Regions from separate parts of the Staphylococcus muscae genome, predicted to be linked through region 3. Evidence: riboswitches for the same ligand, from Rfam matches in the RefSeq annotation. Region 3 holds a riboswitch; each other region holds the start of a gene.
The links. Region 3 has a riboswitch for thiamine pyrophosphate ahead of thiD (bifunctional hydroxymethylpyrimidine kinase/phosphomethylpyrimidine kinase). Riboswitches for the same ligand answer to the same signal wherever they lie in the genome.

Region 1 (5,697 bases), 450 kb from region 3:
TGTAGGAGAAAGGATCCGGTTATATGCTAACAAAAGAATTCGCACAAAAATCTGGCTTAAGCGAAAAGCAAGTCCGCAAAATTGTTCAGCATCTCGAAGAACGTGGTTACCATTTAGATAAAACAGAATATCGCGGGCGTGAAGCGACAGACTTCAAAGAAGAAGATGTTGAACTCTTCCAAGAGATTGCAGAACGCGTTGGGCAAACTAACAGTTACGAACTTGCATTTGAAGAACTCGAGAAAGAAAAAGACTTCTTACAAGTTATTGTGAAGGAAGATACACAACAACTTCCTGCTGATCAACAACTCTCTAACTTATTCAAAGAGTTGCACAATGAAATCAATCAAATGCGAGAAGAACGTCAAATACTTGGGCAAATGGTGACACAAGTACACAAACAACAAGAGGCACTTACTGAGTTACATAACAAGTTAGAAACACAACTAAAGTCAAACAGTGCATCTATGGAGTCTCTCACTGAAGCACAAAAACAACAAACTGAACAACTCAGTACAACACAAAAGCACTTAGAGACACAAATCGAAGGACAAAAAGCATTAGCACACACAATTGAACGCAATGAGAAAAAAGGTTTTCTCCAACGATTATTCGGCGGTTAAAACACAATTTCTATGCAAGTCAACCACTTGTCTTACAATTAAATAACATGCTAGGGGTGCTCGAAGTGAGCTGAGAAAGACGGACTCTTAACTCTTTGAACCTGATATGGTTAATGCCATCGAAGGGAAGCAATTACATGTCATGCGTATCATGATAGTCATGCAACGTTAAAGCATGCGTCACATACGACTCAATTTCAATCATACATGTCAACTTCCTGCACCCTCACATGCAGGAGGTTTTTTTATGTTACAAACAGTTATTATTGGTGGCGGCGTGATGGGATTGTCCATTGCACGTCAACTCAATGCGCAAGGTCGTCACATACATATCATTGATCGCTCGACACCCCGTATGAATGCATCTTATGCAGCAGGTGGGATGTTAGGTGCACAGAATGAATTTTTTGAAGATACACCTTTATATCGTCTTGCAATGGCAAGTCGTGCGATGATGCCAGATATTGCACAACAACTCTTAATGGAGACAGATATCGATATTGAACTGCAAACATATGGGCTGATTAAGGTAGCAACTACCGCACAACATGTCCCAGCAGTTAAGAAACAATTTGAATTTCTCTCTCAGCAAGACCATAAGATTTATGAATTATCACGCCATCAATTACGTGCACGCTTCCCCCACTGTAACATTGACGATTGCGCAGCATTCAAAATACATGACGACGGTCAAATCAATGCCAACTTATATACACAAGCGTTACTGCAATCCGTCTCCAATCTTTTGCATATTGATCTTCACATACAGACGGAAGTATTACAGATTATGGAACATGCATCGCATTATCGAGTAACAACTTCTAAAGGCGATGTATATGCAGACGAATTAATCATCGCTGCTGGTGCTTGGAGTGGTGCATTGTTACAGCAACTTGGGATGAATCTTCCGACACAACCGGTCAAAGGCGATGTGAAGTTAATTGAATCGTCTTATTCACAACTAAAAGAAACTATTTTTAATATGAACGGTTGTTATATTGTGCCAAAGAAACCCAATCGTTTTCTTATCGGTGCGACATCAGAACTCGACAATTGGAGTACACAAAATAAAGCTGAAAATCTCCAGTGGTTAGATGCAGAAAGTCAATCTATGATACCTGACCTATGTGAACATCGCGTGATTAAGACTTGGACTGGCATCCGACCGATCACTCCAGATGGCGTTCCGATTATGGGTGCCCTTCGTGATAATCTCTATATCTCAACTGGGCATTATCGAAACGGTATTCTACTCTCGCCTATTGTCGGTCAACTGATGGCACAATTAGTTGATGGAAGAACTAGTGCAGCACAACAATTAAAACCTTTCTCACCTATAAAATGAGAAAATTCGTATGTAGGGGTTGATTTTAAATGGACTTGCAATTATTCTTATAATACAAGTCGGAATTAAAGGAAGCGTCTAAATGTCTATATTTCTCATTATACTTAACTTATTAATTTTTGCTGGATTCCTTATCGGTCTATGGGTCATGGCAAAGAAACACGTCAAGTTCCCTACACGTGTCTTTGTTGCACTCGGTCTCGGTATCTTACTCGGAATCATTGTACAGCTTCTTTACGGTGCAGACAGCAAAATTACAACACAAACAACAGAATGGATCGGTATCATTGGGAATGGATATATCTCCCTCTTAAAAATGATCGTCATTCCGCTCGTTTTCATTTCAATTATTGCGGCATTTACGAAGATTGATCTTGGTGAGAAGTTCGCCAAAATGGGCGGCTACATTTTTATGTTTTTAATCGGTACTGTTGCCATTTCAGCCATCGTTGGTATTGCCTATGCAATGCTATTCGGTCTCGATGCATCAACAATTGATCTAGGTCAAGCTGAAAACGCACGTAGTTCAGAAATTACGCAAACAGCGAAAGACCTAACAGCAACAACATTGCCAGCACAAATTCTAGAACTACTCCCTGCAAACCCATTCTTAGACTTTACAGGGGCACGTGCAACATCAACTATTGCTGTCGTTATCTTTGCAGCATTTCTAGGGTTTGCTTATTTACGTGTTGCACGCAAACAGCCTGAAAATGGTCATGTATTAAAACGTGGTATTGATGCAGTGTATTCACTTATTATGGCCGTTGTGACATTCGTATTGCGCTTAACACCTTATGGTATCTTAGCCATTATGTTAAACACATTAGCGACAAGTGACTTTGCAGCGATTTGGACACTCGGTAAGTTTGTCATCGCATCTTATGCAGCGTTACTCACAATGTATATCATCCATTTATTAATTTTATTAGTGCTAGGTGTCAATCCAATCCAATATGTGAAGAAGACAACAGAAGTAATGATGTTCGCCTTCACATCACGTTCAAGCGCAGGGGCGTTACCACTTAACATTCAAACGCAAACAAATCGTTTAGGTGTCCCACAAGCCATCGCCAACTTCTCAGGTTCTTTCGGTCTGTCTATCGGCCAAAACGGTTGTGCGGGTATTTACCCTGCCATGCTTGCAATCATGGTCGCACCTGTTGCTGGCGTTGATATCGACCTACAATTCATTGCAACACTTATTATTGTTGTTATCATTAGTTCATTCGGTGTTGCCGGTGTCGGTGGCGGTGCAACATTTGCATCTATTCTCGTCCTTTCTGCACTAAACTTACCAGTCGGCCTTGCCGGTGTCTTGATTTCAGTAGAACCATTAATTGATATGGGACGTACTGCATTGAATGTGAATGATTCAATGTTAGCCGGAACAGGCACTGCTAAGTTAACAAAACAATTAGATGAAGATGTCTTTAATGACAATCAATATGACGAACTGACAACAAATCATTAATCAAAAAATACCACGTACAACACATCGTACGTGGTATTTTTAATGCTATTTCTTATTAAATCCCGCTTCTTGAAGCCAGTCTTTCATCTCTAAACGCTGCTTACTACTCATGAAGTTCGCCACTTGTTCTGACCACGTTTCTGTACGTCGTCCGTCCGTTCTTTCTGCATAATAATCAGATACCGTTTCATCATATGTTGCCAATTGTTGACGTGCCATATCACGATCATTATCATACGTATCAACGTGAAAGACATGTTCAAACGGCAACCGTGGCTTCGGCGTCCCATTCTCATCTTCAGATGGTACGCCAATCGCCATACCGAAGATTGGGAAGGTATACTCAGGTAAGTCTAAAATCTCACGCACACGTGTGACATCATTGCGCAATGAACCTAGATAAACAATTCCATACCCCATATCTTCTGCCGTCAATGCAATATTTTGTGCCATTAATGACGCATCTACCGTTCCAACGAGTAATCCTTCTGCTGATTCAAAGCTTGTCGTCATATCTTGTGCTTGTTGTTCATTCACAAGGTCGTGTCTATTGTAATCTATGACAAATATTAATAAATACCCATTATCCAAGACATAGGGTTGCCCTGACACTTCTTTCAAAGCAGCTTTCTTTTCTGGATTTTCTACGCCAACCACAGATGTCGTTTGTAAATAACTTGATGTTGAAGCCATCTGCCCTGCTTCAATTAACTTTTTCACTGTTTCACGTGTTAATGGCTCAGGTTTAAACTTTCTCACTGAGTGATGTTGCTTTGCTAAATGATATACATAATCTGACATATATTTCACTCCCTTGTCCTTTGATTTTATGTTAGCAAACGACACTCTAAAACGCATGTACACTGCACACTTGCATCTTTTTCTATAAACCTTTATCATAAAAGTATCAATTTTCTGACAAAGGAGTGTCTTTATGGCGCAACAACCACAGCAACTAGCAGAGACAGTTTTTCAAGCTTACAAAACACAACAACCTATCCCTTTTCTCAACCCTAAAGAGAACGTTGATGAAGTATTAGGTTATCAAACACAAGATGCCTTGATTGAGCAATTAAAGGCACATAACAATACTGATGTAGCCGGCTACAAAGTCAGTATGACAAGTGCAGAAACACAAGCATATGCGAATACCCATGAACCTGCTTATGGTACATTACTCAAAACAGTCATCCAGCAAAGTGGTGCCACTGTAAAATTGGACAACTTGTTCGCACCATTAATCGAGCCAGAATTGGTATTTGTAATCACAGAAGACTTACCTTCTAATCCAAGCATTGAAGATGTGCTCAATCATTCGCAATTAGCACCAGCGATTGAAGTGCCTGATGCGCGCTATCAAGATTGGTTCCCAAACTTTACATTAGGAGATTTATTAGCCGATAACACAGCAACTGGCCTTGTCGTTGTAGGTGAACCTGTTGCACAATTGGATTATGACAAGCTGGGTGCAGTCACAATGTCATTGAAACATAATGGTACAGAAGTCAAAACAGGCATCGCATCAGAAGTATTAGGTAACCCTGTTAAAGCGGTGCAATGGCTCAGTCAAAAGTTAGCAAGTCACGATAAGTCACTTAAAAAAGGCAATGTCATCTCGTCAGGTACTTTCATCCCACCTATCAAGGCGGAACAAGGTACTTATACGGTTGATTATCAACATGTCGGTCAAGTAACAGTTACATTTGAATAAATCGTACAAAACGGTGGAGCACGACTCGACCATAAACCATCGTTTTCTTAAAATACAAAGGCATTTTAAGTCACAACTTAAAATGTCTTTTCAAATCATTTAATTTTCAATAAAGGTGTCATTAATTGAGAATTAAACCCCAACAGTGCTATGATGAATATAGAAACAATATATGCATGAAACACCCTTTCACATCTGGATAGTTGCGCCATTTCGCCTATCAAAAGATGGTGTGCAATTATTTAAGTTTAATAATTGACGGATGTATCGTTCCATGCCATAATAACACTTGAGATTAGAATTATTATTAAAAAGGAATTATAACAAAGAAGCGTTTGGAGTAGTTCTAATCTAATAATAATCAATATATTTCTAGGAGGCTATTCAATATGTCATTAATCGGTAAACAAATTGGAGAATTCACAGCACAAGCGTACAACGCAAAAACAGATGAGTTCGTTGAGGTAACACAAGAAGATTTAAAAGGTAACTGGAGTGTCGTTGTATTCTACCCAGCTGACTTCTCTTTCGTATGCCCAACAGA
Region 2 (5,697 bases), 900 kb from region 3:
CGTGCCTTGATAGGGGATGAGTTGCATCATCGACTCAAACAAAGTCGTTTTGCCAGACCCATTTTTTCCAGTAATTGTTAGCCATTGACCTGGTGATATTGTTAAATCAGGTACTTGATACAGTGTACGACGTCCTCTTTGGATAGCGCCATCTTGATAATTAAAACGAAAACTTTGAGATGAAATATTAGGTGTTTGATTTGGAAGGGGAGCGGCTGTCCAAGCATTCGGATGCCAAACGCCATATTCAGTCAATGTCTCTTCATAATTGGCTAATATCTTATCCGGAGACCCTTGTTGTATGATTTGACCTTCATGATTCATAAGAATAACTCGGTCGACATAATCCCAAACATGAGCCACCTTATGCTCGACAATGAGTACCGTTTGATCTGCCCATAAATCTTTGAGCAAGTCCCACAAGTTTTGTGTTGCTTCGATGTCGAGCATTGCAGTCGGTTCATCTAAAAATAATGTATCAGCTTCCATGAGTAAGGTACCTGCAATCGCCAGTTTTTGTTTCATCCCACCGCTCAATTTGTTAATTGCTTGTTTTGGATTTACATCGAGCTGTACTTTGTTAAGTGCAGCTTGAATACGATGATCCATCTCATCTTGTGGCACTTGTTGATTCTCAAGTATAAATGCAAGTTCTTCATTGACTTGTGGCATACAGAATTGTGAATCGGGATCTTGGAAGATGACGCCAGCATGACGTGCAACTTCTAATTCGTCATATTTCATCGGCAGATCAATGAGATCAGGAACGATACCACTCAAGACGTTCAATAGGGTGCTTTTACCAGACCCTGATGGGCCGAGTAAAAGTACCTTTTCTTTATCTTTAATTTCAATATCAAGACCATCAAATATTTTATGGTCTGTACTTGGATACTTTAAGCGTAGGTTTTTTGCTTTAAGCAATGTAAGTTCTCTCCTTATAGTGAATCATAGTCGTCTTTTGATGCAGGTCTAAATAGCTTCGTCACACCTGTTTGATCCAATGCTTTGACCAGATAATATGGGAAAGCACCAGCTAATACGACACCACTAATGATGCGAAATACGACATATAATATAAGATTCCATTCTGCAACTTCACCTAAGTAACCATAGTACCAGTCGATAGGTAAGCTGATGAGCGCAGCTGCGAGACCTGCTAACAGCGCAACCATAAATGCACGAGAACGATAGCGGAATAATGCAAATACAAGTTCACAAGCAAGGCCTTGTAAGAGTGCATAGATAATCGTTGGAATATCAAAGCGTCCCATCATAATCGTTTCACCTGCACCTGCCGCAAATTCTGCAAGTAAAGCAATGCCCATTTTAGGAATGATGAGATATGCAACAACTGCTGCTGCAAACCACATACCATATAAAAGTTGATCGATTTGTAAACCGAGTGGTTGGATTGTCTTCGTAACAACCCACCATATGTTATAAACTACACCGAAGATGACAGAAACTAAGACTGTCACGAGTATGTCTGACAATGTTAAGCCTTTTTTCATAATAAAGGACCTCCTAATAATAAAAGACGCACATCCTTGAAATAGGGATGTGCGTCGATATATGAACGAAGCGCTCATGTTTATTATGTAAGCAACTCAAAATAAGCGTGCGATTCATTGCCGCAAATATCACGTATAAACGTCGTACACTTTCCTCCGCTAGTATCACCTAGATCAGGTACAAAGGGTTTGAGGATATTCCTCATCTCAGTTCTCACACCCCTAGTGCGTGCGTATTCAATTGATATACACAATGTACATGTCTTACAGTAAAAAGTCAAGGGACGAATCGCCCCTTGACTTGATTTGTGTTGATTAATCTAAAGTGCTTTGGATATCATCTTTTGTTTTGTCGATACCGTCTTTAGCTTCTTGCGCTTTATCTTTTAACGCTTCTTCTTTTTCTTTTGCTTGCTCTGCAGCTTGTTTTAAATCTTTTTCTGACATCATAAAACACTCCTTCATTTATGTTGTTACTCTTCTATATCCGTTCTATATTTTGTTAAACATCATTTTAAAAAAAGATTTATAAAGATGATATAAAATCTTGGAAAGGGGTAAACATATGACATATGATAGAGCGTATTGTCTAACAGCTTTAAATATTTCATACTAGAGACTGAAATTAATCAATTATCAAGACATAGGACAATTGTTCATATATAATAATTGTGAGGTGAGAGGATGTCCTTTTTTAATAAGTACACCGAAGTTATTTATTCCTATATTATAGGTGCGGTTGCGATATTGTTGAGTATCGTTATTTTTATCAATATTCCGCTCATTGAACAACTCAAATCAGGCAAACACCATGTGCCACAAATCCACAATGTATGGGATTTTATCATGGCGTTTTTTAATGAGATTATTCGTGTGATGAGTAAGTACATCGGAGATTTCCCGCTCATTAGCGGACTCATCATTTTGGCATTCGGTGTTCTGCTGATTGTCATTGCACGTGTACTAACCAATACAACTCGCTTTGACTATGATATCTCTATGTTCTTTTTATTAATCGGTATCATTTTCTTTGTGCTAACATTGATTTTTATGTCACAAGTATATGGAATTTTGGCGTTTATTTTCGTTATTCCATTCTTAATGCATATTGGTTATATTACGTTTAAAGATGAACTGAATCCGTTACATCGCAAGCAGCACTATCTATGGTTGATTTTTGGGTATGGGGTGAGTTATTTATTTACACAATTAGCACTCTATTCAAGACTTGAAGCACGTGAGGTAGCGCCAATCGATGTATTGAGTATCAATACATTTTTTGTAGTGCTGTGGTTACTCGGTCAGATGGCAATCTGGAACTTCTTATTTTTACGTCGTTCATTACCTGTTTTTCATGAGGAATTAGACGAAGCTGCCAGTCAGTATTTAAGAAGTAAAAAGTATCAATACAGCGATCAATCGAAAGTGCAGTTTAAAGATATTCAGAGCCGTACATCTGAACTGACACATGATATTACACATCGTACACGACGCAGCATTAATATTGAAAAGATACGTAAGAAACGTGATTATATCAAAGAAAAATGGTTTGGTTGGGCGAAGTTAGAAGAAGATGATATTCCATCGTTTTTACGCAAACGTCCAAAATGGTTTAAACGTGCACATGTGAATATAGCATGTGGCGTGATTCTGTTGTTCTTCATACTACTAGAATTTAACAATCGTAATGCATTGTTTGCTTCTGGAGATTGGCAATTATCACAAACGCAGTACGTCTATGAATGGATTAGCTTATTACTATTGCTGTTTATTGCAATTGCGTATATCGTAACAACAATTACATTCATGTTAAGAGGGAAGCACTACTATATTCAACTGTTTATGATTAGCATTCTGTTCTTTAAGTTGATGACAGAGTATGTTGTTATTCTATTTCATGGTTTGTTATTGTCGATATTTATTACACCAATCTTAGTATTGATGCTCATCCCAGCTATCGTTGCATTTGTACTACAATTACGTCAACCAGCTATAAAAGAATAGGAATACTCAGAGTGAGAGCATTGTCTCTCACTCTTTTTAGTTATAGGAAATATGATGAAATGATCCCAAAATCGATTTCTGTCAAACTCTCGTGTTAAGATGGAAAAGAACTAATCAAGGAAAGGCAGATAAAATGAAAACAGCAATTTTAAATAGTGGGAAAGAAACGAAATATTTCAATGGTTATCCATTGATTGAAGAAGAAGATATCTATCAACAGAGTGCACTGAATAGTGGCGACTTGTTCCATTTGACAACGGACAAAGGTATGTATATTGCGACAGGTTATGTCGGTCGTCAGCATAAAGGACTAGGTTGGGTGCTATCATATGATGCAGATGAAGAGATTAATCAATCCTTTTTTGAACGATTATTTGAAGCGGCAAAACAAGAACGTGACTATTATTATCACATTGATGGAACGAATGCATTTCGTTTATTTAACGGAGAAGGAGACGGTGTCGGTGGTTTAACAATTGATCACTATAACGGTCATCTGTTAATCCAATGGTATTCACAAGGTATCTATGCGTTTCGTGAGGATATTATTGCTGCTATGACACAAGTGTTTGAATACACATCTATTTATGAAAAAACACGCTTTAAAGATGCAGATATTCAAGGTGGCTTTGTGATGGGGGAGGCACCTGAATTTCCTATCGTCATTGAAGAAAACTTCACTTTTTATAACGTCCATTTAGATGATGGGCCGATGACGGGAATTTTCTTGGACCAAAAAGAAGTACGTAAAAAGATTCGTGACTATTACAGTGCAGAACGACATGTGTTGAACTTATTCAGTTATACTGGTGCGTTTTCAGTCATTGCAGCTGCACAAGCGACACAAACGACCAGTGTGGACTTGGCGAATCGTTCACGTCCAATGACTGAAGAGAATTTTGGCTTGAATGGTATCGATCCGAAATCACAATCTTTATATGTGATGGACACGTTTGATTACTTTAAGTATGCAGAGCGCCACAACTTGTCATATGACACCATTGTGATTGATCCACCAAGCTTTGCAAGAAATAAAAAGAAAACATTCTCAGTCGTGAAAGATTATGACAAATTGATTGAAGGCGCATTACCGATATTAAAAGAACGTGGTACGCTTGTTTTAAGTACGAATCACAGTATGTACACATTAAAAGCCTTCAAAAACATGATCAAAAAAACATTGTCTAATAAGGGAATCAACTATCAAATTGATGAAGTGATGGGATTACCGAAAGACTTTAAGACACATCCACACTATAAGCCATCTAAGTATTTAAAAGTAGTTTTTGTCACATTAATGGATTAAACGCCGAATAAAAGGGTATAAGATAACGTCTTATACAAGAAAGGTGGATGAATGATGAGAATTACAAATAAAATTACAGAAATAGTTGGAAATAAAGTGTTAAAAATTGAAAAGATAGAGAATAAAGATGTTTTACCACAAAGTCAAGAAGAAGTGGCAGCACGCCGTAAGCAAGCAGAAAATATCGTTAAAAAGAAAGCGATGTTATCGTCAGGAGCAACGATTGTACCAATTCCAGGATTTGACTTTGGTGTGGATATGAAGTTGATGAAAGATGTCATTGAAGATATCAACAAATTGTATGGTTTAGATCATAAACAAGTGAACAGAATGAGCGATGATATGAAAGATCGTATTGTCATGGCAGCCGGTATACAAGGAAGTCAACTGATTGGGAAAAAAATTTCGGATGGCTTGATGAAAATTTTAATTCGAGATGTGGCAAAGCGAACAGCTGCAAAACAAACAAGATGGTTCCCAGTTGTTGGACAAGCTTTCTCTGCATCACTCAGTTATTACTTTATGAATAAGGTAGGAAAAGAACATATTCAGAAATGTGAGAATGTTGTCAAGTCACTTTTATAAATTGTTCGATAATTTGTAAAAAAACGGTGGAGTCGCGACATGATAGTGGTTTCACAATTGAATTTAATTGTTAATTTTGGTAATGTTAAGGCATGTAGCGAAGTTAAATAGCTTATGCTAAAAATAAAAGAAATAGAAGGAGTAAGATGTAAGATGGAACAACAATCATATGTAATTATTGACGAAACAGGAATTCACGCACGTCCAGCGACTATGCTAGTACAAACTGCTTCAAAATTCGAATCAGATGTACAATTAGAATACAATGCAAAAAAAGTAAACTTGAAA
Region 3 (5,697 bases):
ATAATCGTAGTTTTTCTTTAAATTTCGAAGTGAACGCCTTTATTTATAATGAAGAAGTTGCCAAACAAGTACGAGAAAGCTTTGAAAAAGACTTAGAAGTTTCGTCAGAGTTGACAAAAGAACGCTATCATAGTCGGGGGCTTGGGATTAAGTTCAAAGAGGCAATCAGCCAACTATTATCACCGATATTATAATGAAAATGAGAGGTTGAAGCATGAAGACACATATTCAAGCGGCATTTGATTATATGAACGAGATACATGCACAAGATACAACCGGTCATGATGTTGCACATGTCAAACGTGTTCATAAACTGGCACACACAATTGCAGGCTCCTATCCAAACGCCAACCATTACGTTATAGAAATGGCTGCTTTATTACATGACACAGTAGATGATAAACTCGTTAATCCAGAAGCAGCCTATCGTAATCTCGATACATTTTTAAATAACCTTAACGTAAAAAGCACGGATCAAGACGCAATTCGCTATATCATCAAAAATATGAGTTTTCGTCAGTCAGAGCAAGTAGGTAAACTCAAAACCATTGAAGCCCAAATCGTACAAGATGCTGACCGTCTAGATGCGCTTGGCGCTATCGGTATTGCACGTACATTCCAATTTGCCGGCCACTTCAAAGAACCGATGTGGACAGGTGAAGCGACGCAACAAGAACTCAACAATCAAAGTGTTCAACTCGAGCAATTGTCACCTTCTGCCATCAAACATTTTTACGAAAAGTTATTGTTATTAAAAACTTTGATGAATACACCAGAAGCACAAGAAATAGCAGCACAACGTCATCAATTTCTTGAACAGTTTCTTAATCAATTCTTTGATGAATGGGAATGAACATAGAAATACGCCCGTTTCACATAGCTTATATATCGCTATTGAAACGGGCGTATTTTATGATTGAATTATTTCTTTTTCTTCTTTTTAGATACAACTTGTGTATTTTTACCTGTCTTGTTGTTTTGTTTTTTCTCCGCTTCCATCTTTTTAATCAATGGTGCCACTTCTTCTTTTGCTTTTTTGCTATAAACCACGTTCGCAAAATATGTTTGAACAACAAGGAATGCAGCGGACACAGACCAGTATAAACCTAATGCGGCAGCTGACGTGTATGAAATCCAGATGATCATAATTGGTGAAATAATCATCATCATATAACCCATTTGTTTTTGTTCCGCAGGCATATTTGATAAAGATACATACGCTTGTAAAAAGTAAAGAATACCAGCGATGAGTGTTATCCAAATATCTGGTTTATCTAGTTGGAACCACATGAAATCAGAGTATTTCGTAATGCCGCCACCTGTTGGGTATCTTAATACGAAATAAAGACCCATGATGATTGGCATTTGAATGATTAATGGTAAACAACCAATCATACTTGACATTGGATTCATACCATATTTTTTGTACACTGTCATCATTTCTTGGTTAGCCGCAAGTTTGTCTTCTTGCGTACGTGCACGTTTAACTTTTTCTTGCACTGCTGTAATATCAGGTTTTGCAATTTTCATTTTTTCACGCATCATATGCATGTTTTTATAGTTTGATAACATCAATGGTAATAATACGATACGTACAACTAATACGATAATGATAATCGCAAGACCATAGTTATTATCTAGTTCATGGCCTAACCAATGAATTAAGCTATCCATTGGTTGTACGAATGTATTGTAAAAGAAACCATCTCGGTTTTCAGGCTTACTATAATCACAACCAGCTAAAAAGAGTGTGATACCAAAAAGCATGGCCAGTAACGCTTTATTCTTCATTTTTCCACCTCTATACTATTATTCACATAAGTGTCATTTTATCATATAACGTATTCAGGTGGAAACATTTCTCATAATTTACAGCAATTTATTTAAAATATTGTAAGTAGCAGGACACAGATTTTTCAATATTGTCGCTCTGAGTAATAGAAGAAATCGTTGCGATACCATCTGCCCCATTATTAATAATAGAGGCGACATTTTCTTCTGTAATACCACCGATTGCGACAATTGGAATCTCTTCATCATAACGACGCATACGACGAATCATTTCGATACCGCCTGCTTGCTTGGCATCGCTCTTCGATTGCGTTCGATATACAGGACCTACACCAATATAATCGACATGTGTCAAATCCGACTGATCATACTCTTCAAAGTTACTCACACTTAAACCAATAATTTTATCTTCTGCTTGTGCATAAAAACTTTGAACTTCTGCATCGTCTTGTCCGACATGTATGCCATCAGCATCTATTTCTAAAGCGAGTGCAACATCATCATTGACGATAAAAGGAACATGATATGCTCGACATAACTTCTGAAGGTCTAATGCCTTTTGCTTTTTAGCTTCTCCTGTCAATGCAGATGGCCCTTTTTCACGAAACTGAAACATCGTAATACCTGCTTTTAAAGCATCTTCAAGGATATGATCAAGACTGCCTTTTTTTACATCCTGTGTACCTGCAATAAAATAAACTTTTAATTGCTTACGATCAAATGTCATCATTCTTCACTTCTCTCTTCTTTATCTCTTGTTGAAAAGCGACTGTCGCAGTTTGACTCAATGCATCTAAAAAAGCAACTGCAAATGTCCCTGGCAAATCAGCACCAGCTTTTACTTCTGCACGTTCCGCCGAAATTGTATAGTATGACACTGCTTCCGCCAACTTCTCCAATGAAGGATGTGTATCTTTCAATAAAAAGCTGGCAACAACCGCACCTAGTAAACAGCCTGTACCAGTGACTTTTGCTAATAACGGCGTCCCATTACCTAAAGCAATTGCTCGGCCATCTTGTATGATCACATCCGTTTCACCAGTCATAACGATAGCTGCATTGTATTTAAGTTGTGCTTGTTTAGCTGCTTCAATAGGCAGTTGATCAAGCGTGCTGTCCGTCCCTTTCATTGTGGTTGATTCATCCACAAGTGCTAAAATTTCAGAAGCATTTCCTTTGATGACTGTTACTTGAACCTCTTCTAAAAAACGTCTGCAAAAATTTCTTCTGAATTGGGAAGCACCCACTGCCACAGGATCAAAAACAATTGGTACACCTTGGCGATTTGCTTCTTTTGCAATACTCAACATATCTTCACCACTTTGTTGTGTGAGTGTACCGATATTGATGAGTAACGCTTGTGCAACTTTAAAAAAGTCTACCGCTTCTTCAGGGGCTTCACTCATAGCCGGGCTCGCACCTAAACTGAGCAAGCCATTTGCAGTAAAGTTTTTAACAACGTCATTGGTATAACATATAACAAGCGGACTTTCTTTGCGTACTGCTGATAAATAATCGCTCATTAGTCCCATCCCTTCTGTGATTGATAAGCAAAATGATTGACCGGACCTCTGCCCCGTCCTATTTCCGGTGTATATTTAATAGCTAAAGCAATAAACGCTTTTGCCTTCGCAACTGCATCATAGACGGAACGCCCTTTCGCTAACTCTGCAGTAATAACTGCTGAGAATGTACAACCTGTCCCATGTGTGTGTTCAGTTGGATAACGTTCGCCTTCAAAAACAAAATGCCCCTCTCTTGTAAAAAGATGATCTGTTGCATCACCTTCTAAATGGCCACCTTTAATGACAACACCTTTAGACCCTACCTCATTGATAAAGAAGTCGCCTGCTCGATGAATCTGATCCATTGTTTCCAATTGAAAACCTGTAATTTCTTCAGCTTCTGGAATATTAGGTGTTGCAACATCTGCATACGGTAGCAATGTAGTTTTTAATTGCTTTCGAACTTGCTCTGCCATTAGTGAATCACCACTTTTAGCAACCATGACTGGATCAATAACATATGGAATATCAAAGTCCTTTAAATAGCGTTCGATAATAATCATCATGTCAGGTGTTGGAATCATCCCTGTTTTCAATGCATGTGGTGGTTCATCGTTAAATACACTTGCGAGTTGTTCTTCTAACCATGCAGGTTCAAGGTTATGTATATGCTGCACACCTAAGGAATTTTGCGCCACAATACTCGTGATGGCACTCATTCCATATACACCACATGCATGAAATGACTTTAGATCTGCCATTGCACCCGCTCCACCAGATGGATCTGTCCCTGCAATAGTCAATGCGATTTTAGGTTTCTGAATCATTTGATTACCTCCATGTCTCACTTTATACATATAGACTACATAGAGGTAACTCGGATGATTCGTTCTCACCCTGATACATCATTTCATCTACTTCCCTACGTTGGCATCATCCAAATCAGGTTCAAAGGGTTTGAATTTCCATTCATCTCAGCGAGTTAGCGCCCCTAGTAGTCATCAATGTTTAATTTACTTAAATTTAGCAAACTCAAAGTCTTTTTTCAAATGAATACCCTATCAGCACTGTCATGAATGAAAGATTATAGTATGTATTAGACGGGTCCACGCCTTACGCATTGTGCAACCCGCCTATAAAATATTAAGAAAACGTACGATTTAAAAACTGACAAAAGTCATTAGGGTTAGGGAATTAAATAAAGAAAGGAAGTAGTATATAAATAGAGAGTATGTGGTGGATACATTTTGTTAGGGTATGGGTAATAAATAGCTAAACAAGTGTGGGATCGTTGGATTCAATAAGGGGTGGGATTTCTAAAATTTCAACAGACTCAACGACAATCTCTGTTGAAAAACGTTTTTCATCGTTAAACTGATAACGACGTGTTGTGAGTTAACCTTCAATAGATAGCAGATCTCCTTGATTCACTTCTTGATCAATTTGTATCGCAACAGGGCCAAATGCTTTACAATTTAAATAATCAAAGATGGGGTGGTTATCCTTCCCTTTGTAATTGCGTTCAACTGCAAGAAAAAAGGTCACAAAATAACTTCCTGGCTTTTCATAATACTTAGGTACTTTTGAGACAGTGCCGATTGCTTTAATTTGATTAATACTTATCACCTCCTGAAAGTATGATAGTATAGAAGTACTTCAAAATGCAATTTGAGTTCTATCAAATATTGACCATATAAAGTGCTTACTATTTAAACAATTTCAATCTAATAACGAATAAGTTGATTATTTGAGTTATAATAAAAGTGATATATTCAAAAAACGTAGAATTTAAAAAAATAAGGGGATGGTGGCAACATGAAGACATTCAAAGCCGTACGCTTTCAAATTGTATCCGATAACAGTAGTGTGACTGAGTACGAACTGATTGATGGGGTCATTATTAATAAAGAAGATCGGGGAACGGGATGGCTGCTTGAAATTGTTATTTCAGATATTCATAAAGAACAGATGACAGCTTATATGGAAGATAATCAACTTCTCAATATTCGTGTGGTCATTACACGTCCATCTAATGATCCAGCACTTTTTGATGCAACGATTAAGCACATTACACAACTCAAAGATAAAATTTCCGTTATTTTTGAATGTCATATTTATACATTGCGTCAAGTGTATGCGGAGAGCTTATTAGAGCAACTTGTTGATGAAGGATTGGAAGGAGAAGCACTGATCAAAGCCTTCAATCGAAAAATGCAATCAAAACCTCGCCTTAAAGATGAACGCCAGTAAGTATGATATATACTCCTGGCGTTCTTGTTTTATTCTGGTGACTGTAATGCAAATGTAAGTTCGCAGCTACATGCAAGCTGACCGTCTACCGTTGCTTTGGCTGTCCCTTTACCAATAGGACCTTTTATTTTGGTGATTTCAACTTCTAATC

Region 1: it holds a riboswitch for thiamine pyrophosphate, as region 3 does, so the genes downstream of both, thiO (glycine oxidase ThiO) here and thiD (bifunctional hydroxymethylpyrimidine kinase/phosphomethylpyrimidine kinase) in region 3, are expected to answer to the same signal.
Region 2: it holds a riboswitch for thiamine pyrophosphate, as region 3 does, so the genes downstream of both, C7J88_RS00265 (ECF transporter S component) here and thiD (bifunctional hydroxymethylpyrimidine kinase/phosphomethylpyrimidine kinase) in region 3, are expected to answer to the same signal.

The regions. Positions count from the first base shown of each region.
Region 1 covers NZ_CP027848.1:1,403,171-1,408,867, forward strand. Annotated here, with positions in the region: gene C7J88_RS07005 (DNA-binding protein) at 24-623, shown strand; TPP riboswitch at 666-768, shown strand; gene thiO (glycine oxidase ThiO) at 871-1,968, shown strand; gene C7J88_RS07015 (L-cystine transporter) at 2,051-3,442, shown strand; gene nfsA (oxygen-insensitive NADPH nitroreductase) at 3,488-4,243, opposite strand; gene C7J88_RS07025 (2-keto-4-pentenoate hydratase) at 4,377-5,153, shown strand; gene ahpC (alkyl hydroperoxide reductase subunit C) at 5,543-5,697, shown strand, end outside.
Region 2 covers NZ_CP027848.1:53,744-59,440, forward strand. Annotated here, with positions in the region: gene C7J88_RS00260 (ABC transporter ATP-binding protein) at 1-924, opposite strand, end outside; gene C7J88_RS00265 (ECF transporter S component) at 939-1,514, opposite strand; TPP riboswitch at 1,649-1,748, opposite strand; gene graF (glycopeptide resistance-associated protein GraF) at 1,830-1,961, opposite strand; gene auxA (lipoteichoic acid stability factor AuxA) at 2,199-3,518, shown strand; gene C7J88_RS00275 (class I SAM-dependent rRNA methyltransferase) at 3,652-4,824, shown strand; gene C7J88_RS00280 (DUF697 domain-containing protein) at 4,879-5,409, shown strand; gene C7J88_RS00285 (phosphocarrier protein HPr) at 5,563-5,697, shown strand, end outside.
Region 3 covers NZ_CP027848.1:955,480-961,176, forward strand. Annotated here, with positions in the region: gene cls (cardiolipin synthase) at 1-194, shown strand, start outside; gene C7J88_RS04735 (HD domain-containing protein) at 215-853, shown strand; gene yidC (membrane protein insertase YidC) at 922-1,791, opposite strand; gene thiE (thiamine phosphate synthase) at 1,880-2,518, opposite strand; gene thiM (hydroxyethylthiazole kinase) at 2,508-3,314, opposite strand; gene thiD (bifunctional hydroxymethylpyrimidine kinase/phosphomethylpyrimidine kinase) at 3,314-4,120, opposite strand; TPP riboswitch at 4,199-4,299, opposite strand; gene C7J88_RS04760 (single-stranded DNA-binding protein) at 4,692-4,922, opposite strand; gene C7J88_RS04765 (YwpF-like family protein) at 5,112-5,546, shown strand; gene fabZ (3-hydroxyacyl-ACP dehydratase FabZ) at 5,576-5,697, opposite strand, start outside.